Regions from separate parts of the Kitasatospora sp. NEAU-CNBT7 genome, predicted to be linked through region 2. Evidence: riboswitches for the same ligand, from Rfam matches in the RefSeq annotation. Region 2 holds a riboswitch; each other region holds the start of a gene.
The links. A riboswitch is a leader RNA that binds a small molecule or an ion and turns the genes downstream of it on or off. The one in region 2 is predicted to bind cobalamin.
Positions count from the first base shown of each region.

Region 1: another riboswitch for cobalamin. It lies ahead of AC2TEW_RS22825 (CoA-acylating methylmalonate-semialdehyde dehydrogenase); the one in region 2 lies ahead of cobN (cobaltochelatase subunit CobN).
Region 3: another riboswitch for cobalamin. It lies ahead of AC2TEW_RS05995 (acyl-CoA thioesterase); the one in region 2 lies ahead of cobN (cobaltochelatase subunit CobN).
Region 4: another riboswitch for cobalamin. It lies ahead of AC2TEW_RS34140 (cobalamin biosynthesis protein); the one in region 2 lies ahead of cobN (cobaltochelatase subunit CobN).

Region 1 covers NZ_JBXQQB010000018.1:24,860-30,071, reverse strand. The annotation lists gene AC2TEW_RS22830 (tetratricopeptide repeat-containing protein) at 261-1,184, shown strand; cobalamin riboswitch at 1,546-1,718, shown strand; gene AC2TEW_RS22825 (CoA-acylating methylmalonate-semialdehyde dehydrogenase) at 1,942-3,441, shown strand; gene AC2TEW_RS22820 (acyl-CoA dehydrogenase family protein) at 3,438-4,586, shown strand; gene AC2TEW_RS22815 (enoyl-CoA hydratase/isomerase family protein) at 4,586-5,212, shown strand, end outside.
Region 2 covers NZ_JBXQQB010000019.1:98,476-103,687, reverse strand. The annotation lists gene AC2TEW_RS23915 (precorrin-2 C(20)-methyltransferase) at 1-947, opposite strand, end outside; gene AC2TEW_RS23910 (precorrin-8X methylmutase) at 944-1,570, opposite strand; gene AC2TEW_RS23905 (ferredoxin-like domain-containing protein) at 1,567-2,769, opposite strand; cobalamin riboswitch at 2,884-3,006, shown strand; gene cobN (cobaltochelatase subunit CobN) at 3,128-5,212, shown strand, end outside.
Region 3 covers NZ_JBXQQB010000003.1:232,440-237,651, reverse strand. The annotation lists gene AC2TEW_RS06005 (PTS transporter subunit EIIC) at 1-1,009, shown strand, start outside; gene AC2TEW_RS06000 (hypothetical protein) at 1,036-1,830, opposite strand; gene AC2TEW_RS05995 (acyl-CoA thioesterase) at 1,969-2,448, opposite strand; cobalamin riboswitch at 2,647-2,870, opposite strand; gene AC2TEW_RS05990 (nuclear transport factor 2 family protein) at 3,024-3,428, shown strand; gene AC2TEW_RS05985 (superoxide dismutase) at 3,506-4,108, opposite strand; gene AC2TEW_RS05980 (BlaI/MecI/CopY family transcriptional regulator) at 4,281-4,682, shown strand; gene AC2TEW_RS05975 (M48 family metalloprotease) at 4,679-5,212, shown strand, end outside.
Region 4 covers NZ_JBXQQB010000041.1:43,776-48,987, forward strand. The annotation lists gene AC2TEW_RS34130 (alpha/beta hydrolase) at 1-730, opposite strand, end outside; gene AC2TEW_RS34135 (helix-turn-helix domain-containing protein) at 850-1,539, opposite strand; cobalamin riboswitch at 1,880-2,023, shown strand; gene AC2TEW_RS34140 (cobalamin biosynthesis protein) at 2,092-3,060, shown strand; gene AC2TEW_RS34145 (cobyric acid synthase) at 3,364-4,890, shown strand; gene AC2TEW_RS34150 (putative cobaltochelatase) at 4,972-5,212, shown strand, end outside.

The sequences.
Region 1 (5,212 bases), on a different contig from region 2:
CCACTGCTACCGACGTGGAGAACGCTCCGGACGGTCCGGCGGGTGCGCCGCGCTCTCCCGGCACGGCCGGCACGGTCACGTCGGGGGAGTGCCATGGCGCGGGTGGCCGACCGGGTGGCGCAGCGCGGCTTCGTCGAGGACCACCTCGAGCTCCGGCCGGCGCTTCGGGGGTGCGGTGCAGCAGTTCCTCGGTGCGGTGAACCGGCGCAGCGGCCGCCCGCGTACTTGCGTACGAGTGTCCACAGCCCGGGGAGAACGCGGTGTCCGTAGTCGATCGGTCGGTCTTCTCGTGGCACCAGCAGTGCGCAGCAACGGAGTTGGTGCGCGCCTTGACCGAGTGCACCAGCGCCGACCGGGCCAGGCGGCTCGCCGAGCAGGCCGCGCCGGACCTCGCCGCGATGCAGAACCCGTACCGGCGGGCCTTCGCGCTGGCGGTCCCGGCGGTGGCCCTGGTCGCCCTCGGCGACCCGGTCGGCGCCCGGCGGCTCGTCGAGCGGGCGGAGCCGATCGCCCGGGCCGTCGACTACGGCAGCAACCGGGCGAACGCCCTCACCGGCCTCGGCGCGGTGCTCCACGCGGCCGGTGATACGGCCGGGGCCCGGCGCCTGCTGGGCCTCGCCGAACAGGCCGCGCTGGCCGCCACCCACTCCGAGGACCGGGTCGGCGCCCTCGGCGAGGTGGCCGAGGCGCTCGCCGGCCTCGGTGACACCGACGGCGCCATGCGGGTGGTGGCGACGGCGGAACGGATCGTGGCCGACGAGCCGGACGACGTCTACCAGTCCCGCGCGATCTGCGGGCTGTCGGCCATGCTCGTCGCCGTCGGCGAGCCGGCCCGGGCCGAGGAACTGGCGGCCACCGCCCGCCACTCCTCCTACCGGTACGGCGCCCACGAGCACCTGATGCTCGCGCTGGCGGGCCAAGGACGGGTCGAGGACGCCCGCCGGGTCATCCGGAACCTCGGCGACCCGGAGCTGATCGGGGACGCGACCCGCGCGCTGGACGAGGCGCTGACCACCAACACCTTCCACGTCGTCCCGCCGGTTCCCGGCCTCGACCTCCCGGTGCCGGAGCCGGCGCCGGGACCGGTCCCCGCCGAGCCGGCGCTCCCGGCAGGCCCCGCCGTCGAGCCGCGCCCCGCAGCCGCCCGCCGACCGCCTCCGTCGTCCCCCGCGGAACCCGGCTGAGGTTCTCCCCGAGCAGCGCGCGGCCCTGGGCCCGAACCAGCGGGTCGTTGCCGACGCAGAGGACCTGGGTGCGTCCGGGATGTCCGCGGCGCCGCGGCCGTGCGATCCACGTCCGGACCGGCATCGGGGGTACCCGACCCCACCTGGTCGGCGGCGCGGACGTCGCGGATCCCGGTACCCGGTCAGGCCCGTCGGCGGGGCCGGCGGCAGCGGTACGCGGGGTGGCGGACCGGGACGGTCCGGGACGGACGGCGACTCCCGTGGCCGGACGGTACGCGGGTGCCGCCCGCGAGGCTCGGCCCGAGCCCCGGGCGAGGAATCGGGGCGGATGCCCTGGACTTACTAGGACGTCCAACTATATGGTCGACGGCAGGTCCGCGGTGTCAGGGAAGCCGGTGCAAGTCCGGCACGGTCCCGCCACTGTGACCGGGGAGTTCGTCCTCGCAGGTGAAGGCCACTGGCAGCCAGCCGGGAAGGCCGGGGGACGGGCGTCGATCCGGGAGTCAGGATACCGGCCGCGGGTGTTCCGTGTTTTCCACGAGGATGGAGACGACACGCCATGACTCCGGGCTGCTCCCGATCCACCACCCCTGGCTGTCCTGCGCCGACGAGCGCCGGGGCCCACACGCCCTGACGTCCCGTCCGGCCGCCGCAGGCCGATGGACGGCGGTCGCACCACCGTGCGCCCGCCCGTCGACGGCGGCCCTCCACTCCTCCTCTCCGCACCTCTCCGCACCCAGGACGAGAGAAGGAACCGATGGTCCGAGAACTCACCCACTACATCGCCGGCAAGCACGTCGCCGGCACCTCCGGCCGCTTCGGCGACGTCCACGACCCCAACACCGGCCGGGTCCAGGCCCGGGTGCCGCTCGCGAGCCGCGCCGAGGTCGGGACCGCGATCGCCGACGCGGCCCAGGCCCAGCCCGAGTGGGCCGCCTGGAACCCCCAGCGCCGGGCCCGGGTACTGCTGCGCTTCCTCCAACTGGTCGAGCAGGAGAAGGACAGCCTGGCCCGGCTGCTCTCCGCGGAGCACGGCAAGACCGTCGCCGACGCCCACGGCGACCTCCAACGCGGCCTGGAGGTCGTGGAGTTCGCCGCCGGGATCCCGCACCTGCTGAAGGGCGAGTTCACCGACAACGCCGGCTCCGGCATCGACGTGTACTCGATGCGCCAGCCGCTCGGCGTGGTCGCCGGCATCACCCCGTTCAACTTCCCCGCGATGATCCCGCTCTGGAAGGCCGCGCCCGCGCTGGCCTGCGGCAACGCCTTCATCCTCAAGCCCTCCGAGCGCGACCCGTCGGTGCCGCTGCGCCTCGCGGAGCTGTTCCTGGAGGCGGGCCTGCCGCCCGGCGTGCTCAACGTGGTCAACGGCGACAAGGAGGCCGTCGACACCCTGCTGGAGGACCCGCGGGTCGAGGCGCTCGGCTTCGTCGGCTCCACCCCGGTCGCCCAGTACGTCTACGCCACCGCCGCCGCGCACGGCAAGCGGGCGCAGTGCTTCGGCGGCGCCAAGAACCACATGGTCATCATGCCGGACGCCGACCTCGACCAGGCCGTCGACGCCCTGGTCGGCGCCGGGTACGGCTCGGCGGGCGAGCGCTGCATGGCGATCTCGGTCGCCGTCCCGGTCGGCGAGGAGACCGCGAACGCCCTGGTGGCGAAGCTGGTGGAGCGCATCGCGGCGCTGAAGGTGGGCCGCTCCGACGATCCCGACGCCGACTTCGGCCCGCTGGTCGGCCGTGATGCGGTGGACCGGGTCCGCGGCTACCTGGACATCGGCGTCCGGGAGGGCGCCGAACTCGTCGTCGACGGAAGGGACTTCCGGCTGGAGGGGCACGAGGACGGCTTCTTCCTCGGCGCCTCGCTGTTCGACCGGGTCACCCCGGCGATGCGCATCCACCGCGAGGAGATCTTCGGCCCGGTGCTCTGCGTGGTCCGCGCCGCCGACTACGAGGAGGCACTGCGGCTGCCGAGCGAGCACGAGTTCGGCAACGGAGTGGCGATCTTCACCCGGGACGGCGACACCGCCCGCGACTTCACCCGCCGGGTGAACACCGGCATGGTCGGGGTCAATGTACCGATCCCGGTCCCGATCGCCTACCACACCTTCGGCGGCTGGAAGCGCTCCGGCTTCGGCGACCTCAACCAGCACGGGCCGGACTCGATCCGCTTCTACACCCGCACCCGTACCGTCACCTCGCGCTGGCCCTCCGGGGTCAAGGAGGGCGCGAGCTTCACCATTCCGACGATGGGATGAGCGCCGTGCACGACCTCACCGAGGACCAGCGGGCGATCGCCGACGCCACCCGCGCCTTCGCCGCCGAGCACCTCGCCCCGTACGCGGTCGAATGGGACCGCACCAAGCACTTCCCGGTGGACGTGCTGCGCAAGGCCGCCGACCTGGGCCTGGCCGGCGTGTACGTCCGCGAAGACGTCGGCGGCTGCGAACTCGGCCGCCTCGACGGCGTGGTGGCCTTCGAGGCGCTGGCCACCGGCTGCCCGTCGATCGCCGCCTACCTCTCCATCCACAACATGGTCGGCTGGATGATCGACCGGCACGGCACGGCGGAGCAGCGCGCCCGGTGGCTCCCCGCCCTGTGCACGGCCGAACAGCTGGGCAGCTACTGCCTGACCGAGCCGGGCGCCGGCTCCGACGCCGGAGCGATCGCCACCCGGGCGGTCCGCGACGGCGACGGCTGGGTGCTGGACGGCGTCAAGCAGTTCATCTCGGGGGCAGGCGCCGCCCAGGTGTACCTGGTGATGGCGCGCACCGGCGCGCCCGGACCGGCGGGCATCTCGGCCTTCCTGGTGGACCGCGACGACCCCGGCCTGTCCTTCGGCCCGAACGAGCGGAAGATGGGCTGGAACGCGCAGCCGACCAGGCAGGTCGTGCTGGACGGTGTCCGGCTGCCCGCCGACCGCCTGCTCGGTGCCGAGGGCGACGGCTTCCGGATCGCCATGGCCGGCCTCAACGGCGGCCGGCTCGGCATCGCGGCCTGCTCGCTCGGCGGCGCCCGGGCCGCGCTGGACCGCGCCGTCGCCCATCTCGCCGACCGCGAGGCGTTCGGGACCGTCCTGCTGCACGCCCAGGCGCTGCAGTTCCGGCTCGCCGACATGGCCACCGAACTGGAGGCCGCCCGCGCCCTGGTCCGGAGCGCGGCGGCCGCGCTGGACCGCGCCGACCCGCGCGCGCCCGAGCTGTGCGCCATGGCCAAGCGCCTGGCCACCGACACCGGGTTCGAGGTCGCCGACCAGGCCCTCCAACTCCACGGCGGCTACGGCTACCTGGCCGAGTACGGCATCGAGAAGATCGTCCGCGACCTGCGGGTGCACCGGATCCTGGAAGGGACCAACGAGATCATGCGCGTCATCGTCGCCCGCGGCCTGACCGGAGCCGCATGATGTCCGACAGCGACACCGAGGAGGTCGTGATCCGCCGTGAGGGCCGGACCGGCCGGATCGTTCTCAACCGGCCGACGGCGCTCAACGCCCTCACCCACCCCATGGTGCGGCGGATCACCGAGGCGCTCGACGCCTGGGAGCGGGACGACCGGATCGCCACGGTCGTCGTCACGGGCGCCGGTGACCGGGCCTTCTGCGCCGGGGGCGACATCGTCGCGATCCATCGCGCCGCCACCGGCGGGGACGTGGCCGCCGTCGAAGGGTTCTGGCGCGACGAGTACCGGCTCAACGCCCGGATCGCCCGCTACCCCAAGCCCTACGTCGCCGTGATGAGCGGCATCGTGATGGGCGGCGGCGTCGGCGTCTCGGCGCACGGCAGCGTACGCATCGTCACCGGCACCACCCGGATCGCCATGCCGGAGGCCGGGATCGGCTTCGTCCCCGACGTCGGCGGCACCTACCTGCTCGCGCTCGCCCCCGGCGAGCTGGGCACCCACCTCGCGCTGACCGCGGGCTCGGCCGGCGCGGCCGACGCGATGGCCTGCGGGCTCGCGGACCACTTCGTCCCCGGCGAGCGGGTGGCCGCGCTGCTCGACGACCTGGCCGCGCTGCCCGTCCACGACGCC
Region 2 (5,212 bases):
GCGAACTCGGCCCGTTCGGCCTCCACCTTGTTGTCGGAGCCGTGCCGCTGCTGGCCGGGGCGCACCGGCACCCGGTCCAGGTAGGTGGTGTAGCCGACCAGGTCGGTGGCGCCCGCCAGCACGCCGCGCGCCTCGGGGGTGAGCCACAGCGGCCCGGCGGGGCCGGTGCCGACCACCACCACCTCGCCCTGGCCGGCGGGCCGTTCGGCCGCCACCCGGTCGATCCGGCTGGGCAGCACGGCGACCGAGAAGTACGGCACCGACTCCGGGTCCACCCCGGCCAGCGGCGCGGTGCGCTCACCCGGCATGGTGGCCCGCTCGACGTACTGCGCGTCCTCGAGCCGCCCGGCCCGCTCGAGCGCCCGGCGCACCGCCGGGAAGGTGCGGCCGAGCTTCATCACCACGGCCGAGTCGGCGGCGGCCAGCCGGGCCGTCAGCTCCTCCTCGGGCAGGGTGCCCGGGATGATCGTCAGCGTCTCCTCGGCCTCCACCAGCGGCCGGCCCAGCCGGGCCGCGGCGGCGCTCACCGAGGTCACGCCGGGCACCACCTCGGTCGGGTAGCGGTCGGCGAGGCGCTTGTGCATGTGCTGGTACGAGCCGTAGAACAGCGGATCGCCCTCGGCGAGCACCACCACGTCGCGGCCGGCGTCCAGGTGGGCGGCCAGCCGGGCGGCGGCCTGCTCGTAGAACTCGTCCAGCGCACCGCGGTAGCCGCCGGGGTGGTCGGTGCTCTCCACGGTCAGCGGATAGACCAGCTTCTCCTCGATCTGTCCGGCCGTCAGGTAGGGCTCGGCGATCGAGCGGGCGATCGAGCGGCCGTGCCGGGCGCTGTGGTACGCCACCACGTCGGCCTTGCCGATCAGTGCGGCGGCCTTGACGGTGACCAGCTCCGGGTCGCCGGGGCCGAGCCCGACACCGTACAGGCGGCCTGTCTGACGGTCCGTCATTCCACTTCGCTCGCAATCGCGTTGATGGCGGCGGCGGCCATCGCGCTGCCGCCGCGGCGGCCGCGCACCACCAGGTGCTCCAGGCCCGCCGGGTGCTCGGCCAGGGCCTGCTTGGACTCGGCGGCGCCGATGAACCCGACCGGGACACCGATCACCGCGGCCGGCCGCGGGGCACCGGCGGCCACCATCTCCAGCAGCCGGAACAGCGAGGTCGGCGCGTTGCCGACGGCGACCACCGCGCCCTCCAGGTGCGGCAGCCACAGCTCCATCGCGGCGGCGCTGCGGGTGTTGCCCAGCTTCGCGGCCAGCTCGGGCACCGAGGGGTCGGCCAGGGTGCAGATCACCTCGTTGCCGGCCGGCAGCCGCTTGCGGGTGACCCCGCTGGCCACCATGTTCACGTCGCACAGGATCGGCGCCCCGGCGCGCAGCGCCTCGCGGGCGCGGGCCACCACGCCCGGCGAGTACACCAGGTCCTCGACCAGGTCGGTCATGCCGCAGGCGTGGATCATCCGCACCGCGACCTGGGCCACGTCGGCGGCCAGGCCGGCCAGGTCGGCCTCGGCCCGGATGGTGGCAAAGGACTGCCGGTAGATCTCGGCGCCGTCCTTCTCGTACTCGATCACGTCATCCTCCGGGCCTCGGCGACCGCCTCGGCCATCTCTTGCGTCGTCACTTCCGCCGAGGCCTCGCCCCGGGTCACCCGGTAGCCCTGCCCCGTGGCGAGCACGTCCACCCAGGTTCCGCCCGGGTGTCCGCAGCGCCGCCCGCAGCCGGACCAGTGCACCGGCACCCCCGGCTGCTCCGCCGCGTCCAGGGCCGCCGCCGCGTCGGCGCGCACGTCGGCCAGCGACTTGGCGCAGCCGGGCGTTCCGGTGCAGGCGCTGGCGCGCTCCCAGGGCGAGCCCGGTTCGGTGCGCAGTCCGGCCTCGGCCAGCCGGGGCAGCCACCCGGCCGCCGCGCCGGGCAGCACCACACCGCGCCAGGGGGTCACCCGCAGGCCGTCCGCGGCCGCCTCGGCCAGCAGCCGCCACTGTCCGGCGTCGGCCCGGCCGAACCGCAGGCCGACCGACAGGCCGCCGGGCAGCACGCCGGCCGGCGGGTGCGGCCCGGCCGGTGCGGGCAGCTCCAGCGGGCCGGGGTCGAGCAGGTCGGGTGCCTCGCGCAGGTGCCAGGCGGTACGGCCGGCGGCCGCCAGCGCGGCCAGGAAGTCGCGGGCGGCGGCGAGGGCCGCGTCCACCGCGCCGCCGGCGGGAACCGGCCGGGCGGTGGCGGCACGGCCCAGGCGCAGCAGGGCCGCGCCGCCGGGCCTTGCGATCAATGTCACATCGGCATCGAGGGCGGCCACGTCGCCGCGCCCGTCGTCCAGCGCGAACAGGAACTTGCCGCTCAGCGCGGCGGCCCAGCCGCCGGCGCACAGCCGGTGGTCGAGTTCGCGCACCCAGGCCTGGACGTCGGCGTGGCCGCGGCCGTCGAGGCCGGCCAGCGGCGAGGCGACGATGTTGCGGACCCGCTCGTGCGTGTCGGACGGCAACAGTCCGGCCGCGCGCAGCCGGGCGCCCAGCTCGGCGCCGGCGTCCGAACCGAGGCCGCGCAGCTGGACGTTGCCGCGCGAGGTGGTCTCCAGCTGCCCGTCGCCGAGCTGCTCGGCGGCCTCGGCCAGGACCAGTGCCTGAGCGGCCGTCAGCAGTCCGCCGGGCACCCGGACCCGGGCGAGCGCGCCGTCGTCGGCCCGGTGCAGGCGCAGCGCGCCGGGGCAGGCGTCGGCCCGGCCCCGGTCGGGCAGGGCGGGGCCCGGCGCGGAGGCGTCGGGAGTGGGTGGCATGGCGGCGAGCATACAGATGGTCCGATCGGATGCCCCCGGTCTCGTAGATCACAGCCGCGGACCAGCTCCGCAGCCGGTCGGCACCCCGTACGATGCTGCCCGGGTGGCCCGCGGGCCACCCGTGCCAGCGACGGCGCAAGGGGAGGAAACCGGTGCAAACCCGGTGCGGTCCCGCCACTGTGACCACGGTTCACCGCCGTGGGAGCCAGGAACTCCTGCCGTCCCTCAGACCAGCCCTCCGGCGCGTGGCCGGGGGGAACCGCCACGGGGCGCGGACCCCGAGGAAGGCTTGACCTGTGCGCTGCCGCATGTCCTGCGCCGCCCGCCCGTTCGCCGACGAGGCCGGGAGGCCCCTCGCATGATCCTGCTGCTGTCGACCTCCGACACCGACCTGCTCAGCGCCCGCGCCTCGAACGGCCCGGTGCCGTACCGCCTGGGCAATCCGGCCCGGCTGGCCGTCGAGGACCTGCCCGCGCTGACCGAGGGCACCGACCTGGTGATCGTCCGGCTGCTCGGCGGCCGCCGCGCCTGGCAGGAGGGCCTGGACGCGCTGCTGGCCGGCCCCCGCCCGGTGGTGGTGCTGACCGGCGAGCAGGCCCCGGACGCCCAGCTGATGGAGCTGTCCACCGTCCCGGCCGGGCTCGCCGCCGAGGCGCACGCCTACCTCGCGCACGGCGGCCCGGCCAACCTGGCCGAACTGGGCGCCTTCCTGTCCGACACGGTGCTGCTGACCGGCCACGGCTTCGCGCCGCCGGTCTCCGCGCCGGAGTGGGGACCGCTGGAGCGCACCGCCCGCACCGCCGAGGGCCCGGTGATCGCGGTGCTGTACTACCGCGCGCACCACATGAGCGGCAACACCGGCTTCGTCGAGACGCTCTGCCGGGCGATCGAGGACCGGGGCGCGCAGGCGCTGCCGCTGTACTGCTCCTCGCTGCGCGGCGCCGAGCCGGAGCTGCTGGCGCGCCTGGGGACCGCCGACGCGATCGTCACCACCGTGCTGGCGGCCGGCGGCACCCGCCCGGCCGACGCGCAGGCCGGCGGCGACGAGGAGGCCTGGGACGCGGGCGCGCTCGCCGCGCTGGACCGCCCGATCCTCCAGGCGCTCTGCCTGACCTGGTCGCGGGCGGCCTGGGAGGCCAGCGACGACGGGCTGTCCCCGCTGGACACCGCCACCCAGATCGCCGTCCCGGAGTTCGACGGCCGTCTGATCACCGTGCCGTTCTCGTTCAAGGAGCTGGACGAGGACGGGCTGACCGTCTACGCGGCCGACCCCGAGCGGGCCGCCCGGGTGGCGGGCATCGCGGTCCGGCACGCCCGGCTGCGGCACGTCCCGGCCGCCGAGCGGCGGCTCGCGCTGGTGCTCTCGGCGTACCCGACCAAGCACGCCCGGGTCGGCAACGCGGTCGGTCTGGACACCCCGGCCTCCGCGATGCGGCTGCTGGCGCGGCTGCGCGCGGAGGGCATGGACCTGGGCACCGACCTGCCGGGCCTGGACGACGATGCCTCCGAGGACCAGCACGAGGGTGATGCGCTGATCCACGCGCTGATCGCGGCGGGCGGGTACGACCAGGACTGGCTGACCGAGGACCAGCTGGCCCGCAACCCGGTCCGGATCCCGGCCGCGGACTACCGCCGCTGGTACGCCACCCTCCCGGAGGGCCTGCGCGGCCAGGTCGAGGAGCACTGGGGCCCGCCGCCCGGCGAGCTGTACGTGGACCGCTCGCAGAACCCGGACGGCGACATCGTGCTGGCCGCGATCCGGTCCGGGAACCTGCTGGTGCTGATCCAGCCGCCGCGCGGTTTCGGCGCCAACCCGGTGGCGATCTACCACGACCCGGACCTGCCGCCCAGCCACCACTACCTGGCCGCCTACCGCTGGATCGCGGCCGAGCAGTCGGACGGCGGCTTCGGCGCCGACGCCGTGATCCACCTCGGCAAGCACGGCAACCTGGAGTGGCTGCCCGGCAAGACCGCCGCGCTGTCCGCCGACTGCGGGCCGGACGCGGTACTCGGCGACCTGCCGCTGATCTACCCCTTCCTGGTCAACGACCCGGGCGAGGGCACCCAGGCCAAGCGCCGCGCCCACGCCACCCTGGTCGACCACCTGGTGCCGCCGATGGCCCGCGCCGACTCGTACGGGGACATCGCCCGGCTGGAGCAGCTGCTGGACGAGCACTCCAACATCGCGGCGATGGACCCGGCCAAGCTGCCGGCGATCCGGGCCCAGATCTGGACCCTGATCCAGGCCGCCCGCCTGGACCACGACCTGGGCCTGGACGAGCGGCCCGAGGACGACGGCTTCGACGACTTCCTGCTGCACGTCGACGGCTGGCTGTGCGAGGTGAAGGACGCCCAGATCCGGGACGGGCTGCACGTGCTCGGCCAGGCGCCGCAGGGCACCGACCGGGTCAACATCGTGCTGGCGATCCTGCGGGCCCGGCAG
Region 3 (5,212 bases), on a different contig from region 2:
CTCGGCGGGGTTCATGTCCCTGCTCACGGTCTTCGTCGGCTACACCACCGCGAAGGAGTTCGGCGGCACACCGGTGCTGGGCGGCGCCGTGGCCAGTGTGATCGTGTACGCGGGGGTCTCCAAGGTGGAGGTCCTCGGCCACCAGCTCGTACCGGGCCGGGGCGGGGTGATCGGGGCGCTCGCCGCCGCGCTGCTGGCGGTGCAGGTCGAACGGTGGACCCGGCGGGTGATGCCCGACGGCCTCGACGTCCTGCTCACCCCGACCGTCACCGTGCTGGTCACCGGCCTGGTGACGCTGTTCGGCCTGATGTTCGTGGCGGGAGAGGTCTCCTCGGCGATCGGCGAGCTCGCCACCTGGCTGCTGGCCCACGGTGGTGCGCTGGCGGGGCTGCTGCTCGGTGGGCTGTTCCTCCCCCTGGTGATGTTCGGCCTGCACCAGGCGCTGATCCCGATCCACACCACGCTGATCCAGCAGCACGGGTCCACCGAGCTGCTGCCGATCCTCGCGATGGCCGGGGCCGGGCAGGTCGGCTGCGCCGTCGCCGTCTTCCTGCGGCTACGGGGCAACGCGTCGGTCAGGGCGACCATCAGGTCCGCGCTCCCGGCGGCCCTGCTCGGCGTAGGCGAGCCGCTGATCTACGGGGTGTCGCTCCCGCTGGGGCGCCCGTTCGTCACGGCCTGTCTGGGCGGGGCGTGCGGCGGGGCCGTCGTCGGGCTGCTGGGGCAGCTCGGTGCCACCGTCGGCGCGACCGCCATCGGCCCGTCCGGCTGGGCGCTGTTCCCCCTGCTGACCGGCTCACGCGGCTTCCTGGTGAGCGCGGCCGTCTACGCCGCGGGCCTGGCGACCGGATACACCACCGGCCTGCTGGCCACGTACTACTTCGGCTTCACCCGGGAGATGCTGGACGAACTCGGTGCCGTCCCGCCGCCGCCCCGCGGCCCCGCCATCCGCACCGACGCCCCCGCCGCGGACGCCGCCCGCGACGAACCGGCGCTCCCGAAGCCGTAGCGACGGCCCTGCGCCCGGGTGTCCGGTCAGCAGTGGCAGAGGAGTTGGACGATCAGCGCGTCCTCGGGCAGTGCGCGCAGGTAGGCGTCGGCGAGCCGCCAGTACGCCTCCGGCTCGGACTCCTCCGGGCGGGGACTGCCGAGGGAGCGCAGGTTCCAGGGGTCGGCCCACTGCCCGTCGAGGGTCAGCAGTGCGTACGTGGGCACGGCCGTGGCCGCCGCACGCTCGACGAAGTCGTGCTCGCCGCAGGCGAAGAGAGCAACGGGGTCCTGGGACAGGTAGCTGTTGGGGTAGTGCCGGTCGCCGCCCTCGACCGCGTACTGGGCGAGCGCCTGGACCAGGGGCTGGGCGAGGTGCTCGCGCCTGGCCCGGTCCGCCTCGGGCGAGTGGACGCCGGGGGCGGCGCCGTGGCGCGCGCGGAACGCCGACAGCGGCTCGGCAGGCGGGTGCTCGGCGGAGAAGCGGGCCCACACGGCCCAGGTGGCCGCCGCGTCCGCCGCGCTGATCGCACGCATGCCCGCCAGGTCGAGCAGGCCGCGCGGCCCGCCGTCGCAGCGCAGCGACCCCTGCGGACGGGGCTCGTCGTTCGGCCGGGCCGGCCGGTGGACGAGCCGGGCGTCCCCGGCGTACTCGGGCCGGACGACCAGGTTGTCCTGGCCGGATATCTGCCACCCGTCCCATTCGCCCTGCGGGTTGTATCCCTCTTCCCCGGTGGCCGGGTCGACGTTCTGGTCGAAGGGGCGCATCGCCGCCGCGATGGCGGAGGCGGGATGGTCCACGGCGGCCGGGGGGAGACAGACCGTCACTCTGAACTTCGCCATGCTTCCTCCATGATCATCCGACTGCGCGCGGGCCAGGATATCGACCCGGCGCGGCGCTGGCGGTGGCCGGCGGTCCGGGCCCGGCACCCGGGGCCGCCGGGGGCGGCCACCGGGTCCCTCCGTTCCGGAGGCGGCGGGTCAGTCGGCGGCGTTGCGCATCCGCCGGGCGCGGCGCTCGCGGGCCAGCCGTTCGCGGCGCTGTTCGGCGGCGCCCTCCGGCAGCAGGACCGGTACCCGGTGCGGCTGCCCGTCCGCGTCGACGGCGACGAAGACCAGCTGGGCCGTCGCCACCCTGGTCACCGGTCCGGTGAGGTTCCAGCGTTCCGCCGTCACCACCACCGAGACGTCCATCGAGGTCCGGCCGGCGTGGTCGACCCGGGCACGGACCGTCAGGAGGTCACCGGCCCGGACCGGCGCGAGGAAGGACATCTCCTCCACCGAGACGGTGACCGCGGGCACGCCGGCGTGCCGGCCGGCGGCGGCGGCCGCGGCGTCGTCGATCAGCTTCATCACGACGCCGCCGTGCACCGTCCCGTAGAGGTTGGTGTCGTGCTCGCTCATGATGTGCGCGAGGGTGACCGCCGAGTCGGTCGGCGTCCGGGAGACGGCAGGGGGCATCGTCACGGCGCCACCACCCCGCGGCTCGTCGGCACGGCGGCGGTCGCGGCCCTGGTGGCGCGCCGGCGGTAGGTCTGCTTCACGGAACTCTCCTTCGCGAGTTCGTGAGCCCCGGGGCGCGAAGGAGCAGGAGGTACGGGATCGCCGTCCCTCCCCGCCGCCGACCCGCCCTCGGGGTCCGGTGAGACCGCGGACCACTGCGGTCCACGGGCAGCGGCAGGTCTTCGGACTCGCGGGCGCGCCCGCCCTGTGAAGGGCGGACACCTACTGGCCGTCGCTTCCCGGGCCCGGTACGGGCCCAGTGCGTATGACGGCGGTCGTTCCCGCTCACCGCTGCGGGGCAGCCCCGGATTCCCACCGGGTTCCCTCTTGCGACGCGCCTGCCTGGCGGACAGGGCGAACCAGCTGCGCAGGCCACTCTACGGTCGTCACCGCAGATCAGAACCGGCGGGCAGGGCCCGGACGCTACGCCCCCGGCCGCCGCGCGGCACGACCGGCGCCGAAAGGCGGTGGGCACGCCCTCGCTCCTAGCATGGAACGAGACGGTGGCGGCCCCGACCGAGGCGAGGTGTCCGGTGAACGAGCAGAGCATGATCGAGACGATCAGGTCGGTCTACGAGGCCTTCGGCAGCGGCGACCTGCCGGGGATCCTGGCCAGACTGGACGACGAGGTCGACTGGGCCTCGGAGACCACGTCGACCGCGGCGCCGTGGTACGGCGTCCGCCACGGGAAGGCCGAAGTGGCGGACTTCTTCGAGCAGTTCGGTTCGACCATGGCGGTGCAGGAGTTCACCCCGCTGTCCTTCGCCGCGAACGACAGCGACGTGCTGAGCGTGGTGCGGATGCGGGCCGAACACCGGGCCAGCGGCCGGGTCCTGGCGATGGACCTGCACCACCGCTTCACCTTCCGCGACGGGAAGATCGTCTACTACCGCGGCACCGAGGACACCGCCCAGACCGAGGCCGCCTTCCGGCCCTGACGCCCGGGGCCGCCCCGCGGGGCGGCGCCCCGGCGCCGGGGCGCCCGGTGCGAGCGGGCGCCCCGGCGTACGGTCCGTCAGGCGTTCTTGGCGGCGGCGAAGCGGGTGGCGACGTCGTTCCAGTTGACGACGTCCCAGAGCTTGGTGACGTAGTCCGGGCGGACGTTCTTGTACTGCAGGTAGTAGGCGTGCTCCCAGGCGTCGAAGGCCAGCAGCGGGGTGGTGCCCTGGCCGACGTTGCCGTGGTGGTCGTAGACCTGCTCGACGATCAGGCGCCGGCCCAGCGGCTCCCAGGACAGGATGCCCCAACCCGAGCCCTGGACACCGACGGTGGCGGTGGTGAGCTGCTTGCGGAACGCCTCGAAGCCGCCGAAGTGCTCCTCGATCGCGGTGCCCAGCTCACCATCGGGGCGGTCGCCGCCGTCCGGGGAGAGGTTCTCCCAGAACAGCGAGTGCAGCACATGGCCCGACAGGTGGAACGCCAGCGTCTTCTGCAGGCCCACCAGGCCGCCGAACTGCTCCTTGTCACGGGCCTCGGCCAGCTGCTCCAGGGTGTCGTTGGCGCCCTTGACGTACGCCGCGTGGTGCTTCGAGTGGTGCAGCTCCAGGATCTCGGCGGTCATCGCCGCCTCGAGCGCGGAGTAGTCGTACGGCAGATCGGGAAGTGAGTACGCGCCCATCAGGACACAGTTCCTTTCAACGGTGACGGTCATGCCGAACCCACACTATTGCGTATCACTTGCACCTGCGAACAACATGCCCCTGAACGTCGCCCCGGCCACCCCGACCGGCCCCTCCCGGGCAGTGCGATGATGAATCGACCTTGAGGTGCAGACCGGGCCGAGGTGCCGGATGCGAGTGGAGAACGGGAGTGTGACGGTGGACGAGGCCGGGGAGAGACGCCCGCACGGCGAGCTCGTCGCCGAGGTCCTGGCGGTCCTGTGGTCGGCCTCCGGGCCGCTGACCCCGGTGGAGGTGAACGCCGCGATCGGCCGGGGCCTGGCGCGGACCACGGTGACGACCATCCTGACCCGGCTCTGCGAGAAGGGGACGGTGGTGCGGACCCGCTCCGGGCGGGGATTCGCGTACTCGCCGGCCGACGACGCGGCCGGGCTGGCCGCGGGCCGGATGCGCCGGGAACTCGAGCGCGAGCCGCAGCGCGACCTGGTGCTGAAGCGCTTCGTGTCCTCGCTCTCCGAGGACGACGAGGACCTGCTGCGCCGCCTGCTGCTGGACGCCGGGGACGACCGGTGATCCTCGCCCTGGTGCCCGTCGGGCTCGCCCTCGCCCTCCCCTGGTGCGCGGCGCCGGCCGTGCGCCGGCTGGCCGGGCTGCTCCCGCCCCGGCAGGCGTCCGCGGTGCTCGCGGGCGCCGGGGCGCTGCTCGCCGGAGGTACGGTCGCGGCCCTGGTCGGCCTGTTCCATGTGCCGTTCCTGGCGCGGCTGGAGCGGATCCCGCTGCACACGGTGGCGGCTGCCTGGCCGCTGGTGCTGCCGGTGTCCGCCGTGGCGGGCGTGGTGCTCGTCGTGCAGGCGGCGGTGCTGCTGCGGCGCTGGTTCGAGCACCGGCGCCTGCTCGAGCGGGCCTGGACCTCGGTCCGGGGCGCGGTCCCGGACGGCGATCTGCTGGTGGTCCACAGTGCGGATCCGGAGGCGTTCGCGCTGCCCGCGTTCCGTGGCCGCGAAGGGCGGGTCGTGGTCACGACCGGGATGCTCGGTGTGCTCGGTCCGGCCGAGCAGGACGTGCTGTTCGCCCACGAGCGGGCGCACCTGGCCGGGCGGCAC
Region 4 (5,212 bases), on a different contig from region 2:
AGTCCGAGCGGACCGCCGTCTGCATCGCGATCGTCGCCCCGAGCGACCAGCCGTACAGCACCACCCGGCCCGCGCCGGAGGCCAGCGCCGTGTGGACCGCCGCGTCCACGTCGCGCCACTCCGTCTCGCCGAAGTGCCCGAGGCCGTCCGGCGAGGGCGGCGCGCCCTCGTCACCGCGGTACGTGACGGTGAGCGTCGGCACCCGCAGCGAACGCAGCAGCGGCAGCACCGGCAGCACCTGGCTGCGGTCGGCGCCCGGACCGTGCACCAGGATCACCCAGGTCCCGCGGACCGCGGGGACGTACCAGGCGGGCAGCTCGCCGATCTCCGCGTTCACGGAGGAGTCGACGTACTCGATGCCCAGCGCGGTGAGTGGGTCACCGACGAAGACCCGGGGGGTCATCCGGACCTCGGTGCCGGCGGTGAGGGTGCCGCCGTCGGCCCGCTCCAGGCGCCGGGTGACGGTCTGCACGTCGGTGCGCAGCACGTCGCCGACCACGGCGTGACCGCCGTCCGCCCACTCCAGGGCGTACCGGCCGGGCCGGACCGAGGCGGTGGTCCGGGTCAGCGTGACCTGGCCGGGCCCGAGCGCGTGCACCCGCAGGGAGGTGCCGCCACCGCCGTCGGCGGGCTTCAGCACCCGGTCGGAGACCTTGCGGCCGAGCAGCAGGACCGCGGTCCCGGTCCCGACGACGGCGGCTGCCACGACGGCGGCGGTTTGCCAGCGCATTGTGCTCCCCGGTGTGCTGATCGCGGACCGAAATCGATGCGCTCCCAGTCCACCGTCCGGCCCCGGCCCGGGCCACCGGGCGGGGCCGTTCGAGGGGCCGCGGGCCGGGGCGGCACGCCTCAGATCGGGAGTTCGGTGCGGTGCCGGGACAGCAGTTCCCAGAACCGCGGCGTCGGCAGCTGCCGCGGCTGCTCCTCGGCGGCCGGGGAGGCCGCACCCCAGTGCATCGGCACCTGGTACTCGCCCTGCAGCTCGGCCAGCACCAGCGCCAGCACCTCCTGATCCACCGGCACCAGGCGGGCCACCGGCTTCAGCTGGCCCTGCCACCGGCCCTGCACCACCTGGCGCAGCCGCTGGTCGAGGTCGTCCTGGTGACCGGTGATCCACACCAGGGTGCGCAGCCCGAGCCCGAGCACCCGGGCCAGCGCCCTGGTCTGCTCCGCGTCACCGGCCCAGCGGCCGGTCAGCTCCGCCTTCAGATAGGCCTGCGGGGTGACCCCGATCTGCCGGGCCGCCTGCTCCTGGCCGAGCTCTCGGGCCACCCGGAAGTCCCGCAGGCTCGCCGGGCGGGCACCCATCAGCTGCGCCGGCGGACACCACAGGGCGCGGGCCAACGCGATGAACTCCTCCTCGGAGGGCCGGATGGCACCGCTCTCCCACCCGATCACATGGGCCGGCAGCAGCCGTACCCCGTGGGCGGCCATCCCCTCGGCCACCTGGTCCGGCGTCAGACCGAGACCGGCGCGGTGGGCCCGGGCGGCCGCCGGGGAGAACGGCACCGGGGTGGGGGCGGGCTGTCTTCGTCGCATGGGACCGAAGCTAGGGCCGGGGCCGCCGCCCCCTGTAGCCGCTGAACGCACGAAGCCCCGTTGGACAGATCCACAGTGGACTGGTCGAATCGACAACCGCCCGCCCCGCAGGCGCCCGGCTACTCGGAGGTAGAGACGGCTGACGCCGCGGGGGCCCGCTCCGTACGGGATGCCCGGGAACGCGGGCCGGCCGGCACCCCGGTCGCCGGCGGTCGCCGACCCGGGCTGGGTGCCGCGGCCCGGCCGCGGGCCCCGGTCACGGGCCCGGTGAGCTGGGGTGATGACGTGTGATCAAGCCCTCCGGCGGTCTTGTTGACTCCCGGACGAAGCCCGTGATGGGATCCTTGCGCCATACGGAGGCAAGCAGAGGAAGCCGGTGCGAGTCCGGCGCGGTCCCGCCACTGTCACCGGTCGGCGCCCCCGCAGCGGCGGGCGGTCGCCCGGCCGGGAGCCAGGAGACTCTCACCACCGTTCGTCGATCCAGGGCGCGGACCCTGAGTGAGGACACCTAGCCATGCAGGCTGCCCAGGACCGGGCCACGCCCACCGCGCCGTGCGCCGACTGACCCCCGCCCTGCCCTGGCTGCTGGGCGTCGTCGCCGGCTACCTGGCCGACGCCCGGTACGGCGACCCCCGGCGCGGGCACCCGGTCGCCCTGTTCGGCTCGGCCGCCGGCCGGCTGGAACGGGCCGTCTGGCGCGACCACCGGGCCGTCGGCGCCGCGTACACCGCCGCCTGCGTGGGCACCGTCGCGGCCGGCGCGGTCCTCACCGAACGCACGCTGGGGCGTTCGGCCGCCGGCCGCACCGCGCTGGCCGCCGCCGCCACCTGGACCGTCCTCGGCGGCACCTCCCTCACCCGCGAGGCCCGCACCATCGCCGCCTCCCTCCGGGCCGGCGACCTGACGGCGGCCCGGGAACGGCTGCCGCACCTGTGCGGCCGCGACCCCAGCGCCCTGGACGAGCAGCAACTCGCCCGCGCGGTGGTCGAATCGGTGGCCGAGAACACCGCCGACGCGGTGGTCAACGCCCTCACCTGGGGCGCCCTCGCCGGGACGCCCGGGCTGCTCGCCTTCCGGGCCGTCAACACCCTCGACGCCATGGTCGGGCACCGCTCGGCCCGCCACCGGCGCTTCGGCTGGGCCTCCGCCCGGCTGGACGACGTGGCCGGCTGGCCCGGCGCCCGGCTGACCGCGCTGCTGACCGTCGCCGCGGCGCCGCACCCGCGGACCGCCTGGCAGGTCTGGCGACGGGACGGCTCCGCCCACCCCAGCCCCAACGCGGGCCAGGCCGAGTCGGCGTTCGCGGGCGCCCTCGGCGTACGGCTCGGGGGCACGCTGCACTACGGGACGCGGGTCGAGCACCGGCCGGTGCTCGGTGCGGAGCTCCGGCCGGTGGCGGCCGACGACATCGAACGGGCCTGCCTCCTCTCCCGCCGCGTCGGCGCCCTCGCCCTGGCCACCACCGTCCTCGCCCGCACCGCCTGGACCCTGACCCGCCGCCACCCCCGGGACACCCGATGACCCCCGCAGGCACCACCGCACGGAACCGGGCGAACCGGCCAACCCCCAGGGGCGCCACTACACGGAACGGGGCAACCCCCAGGGGCGCGGGGAACTGCGCGAATCCGGAAGGCACCGCGCCGCACCTCCCGCAGCGCGCAGTTCCCCGCGCCCCCGAAAACGCGCACCTCCAGGACACGAGGACACAGAGCACCGCGCCGCACCTCCCGCAGCGCGCAGTTCCCCGCGCCCCCGAAGAGGCGCACCCCCGTACCGCCGGTGGGCGGGTCGGGGATCCGATGTCGACCGAGGAGTGGTGTGGGCGTGGCTGAGGCGCTGCTGGTGGCCGGGACGACGTCGGATGCCGGGAAGAGTGTGGTGACGGCGGGAATCTGCCGGTGGCTGGCCCGGCAGGGGGTGCGGGTGGCTCCGTTCAAGGCGCAGAACATGTCGCTGAACTCGTTCGTGACCGCCGACGGTGCCGAGATCGGCCGGGCCCAGGCGATGCAGGCGGCCGCCGCCCGGGTGGAGCCGGAGGCGGCGATGAACCCCGTGCTGCTCAAGCCCGGGGCCAACGGCCGTAGCCAGGTCGTGCTGCTCGGCCGGGCCGTCGCCGAGGTCGGCGCCCTGGACTACCGCGACCGCAAGCCCGTCCTGCTGGAACGGGCGCTGGCGTGCCTGGCGGATCTGCGCAGCCGGTACGAGGTGGTGGTGTGCGAGGGCGCCGGGTCGCCCGCCGAGATCAATCTGCGCGACCGGGACATCGCCAACATGGGCCTGGCCACCGCCGCCGGGCTGCCGACCGTGGTGGTCGGGGACATCGACCGCGGCGGGGTGTTCGCGGCGATGTACGGGACGCTGGCGCTGCTGTCCGCCGAGGACCAGCGGCACGTGGCGGGCTGGTTCGTCAACAAGTTCCGCGGCGACGCCCGGCTGCTGGAGCCCGGGCTGGCGATGCTGCGCGAGCTGACCGGCCGTCCGGTGCTGGGCACGCTGCCGATGCTGTCCGGGCTGTGGCTGGACGCCGAGGACTCGCTGGACCTGACCACCGTGGTGGCGCAGGGCGCGGCGAGCGGGCCGGTCGGCGCGGATGTGCTGCGGGTCGCCGTGCTGCGCTTCCCGCGGCTGTCGAACTTCACCGACCTGGATGCGCTGGCCCAGGAGCCTGGGGTGCTGGTGCGCTGGGCGACCCGGCCGGAGGAGCTGGCCGACGCCGATCTGGTGGTGCTGCCCGGTACCCGGTCGACCGTCGCCGACCTGGCGTGGCTGCGCGAGCGCGGACTGGAGGCCCCGGTCCGGGCGCGGGTCGCGGCCGGGCTGCCGGTGCTCGGGGTGTGCGGCGGGTTCCAGATGCTGACCCGGGAGATCACCGACGAGGTGGAGTCCGGGGCCGGTACGGTCGCCGCGCTCGGGCTGCTGCCCGCCCGGGTGGTGTTCGGCGCCGAGAAGGTGCTGGCCCGGCCGGTCGGCGTGGCGTTCGGGGAACCGGTCGAGGGGTACGAGATCCACCACGGGGTGGCCGAGGTGGAGGGCGGCGAGGCGTTCGTCACCGACGGGCACGGGCGGGCGCTGGACGGCTGCCGGGTGGGCCCGGTCTGGGGCACCACCTGGCACGGGGTGCTGGAGAACGACGGGTTCCGGCGCGCGCTGCTGCGCGAGGTGGCGGCGCTGGCGGGGCGGGCCTTCGTTCCCGCGCCTGGCACCTCGTTCGCCGCCGCCCGCGAGGAGCGGCTGGACCGGCTGGGGGACCTGATCGAGGAGCATGCCGACACCGACGCGCTGTGGAAGCTGATCGAGAACGGGGTGCCCGCCGCGGGCAGCCTGCCGTTCGTCCCGCCCGGGGCGCCGTGAACCGCGCCGTCGACCGCTTCCCCCTGAACCTCTGCACCCTGAACCGCGGCACCGTGACAAGTCTGGAGAGTGGCACGAGAGATGAGTGACGTCCGATACCCGTTCACCGCGATCGTCGGCATGGCCGACCTGCGGCTCGGGCTGCTGCTCAACGCCGTCTCCCCGGCGGTCGGCGGGGTGCTGGTGCGCGGCGAGAAGGGCACCGCCAAGTCGACGATGGTGCGGGCGCTGGCCGGACTGCTGCCGTCGATCGCGACCGTGGACGGCTGCCGGTTCGCCTGCGACCCGGCGGCCGTGGACCCGCAGTGCCCGGACGCGCCGC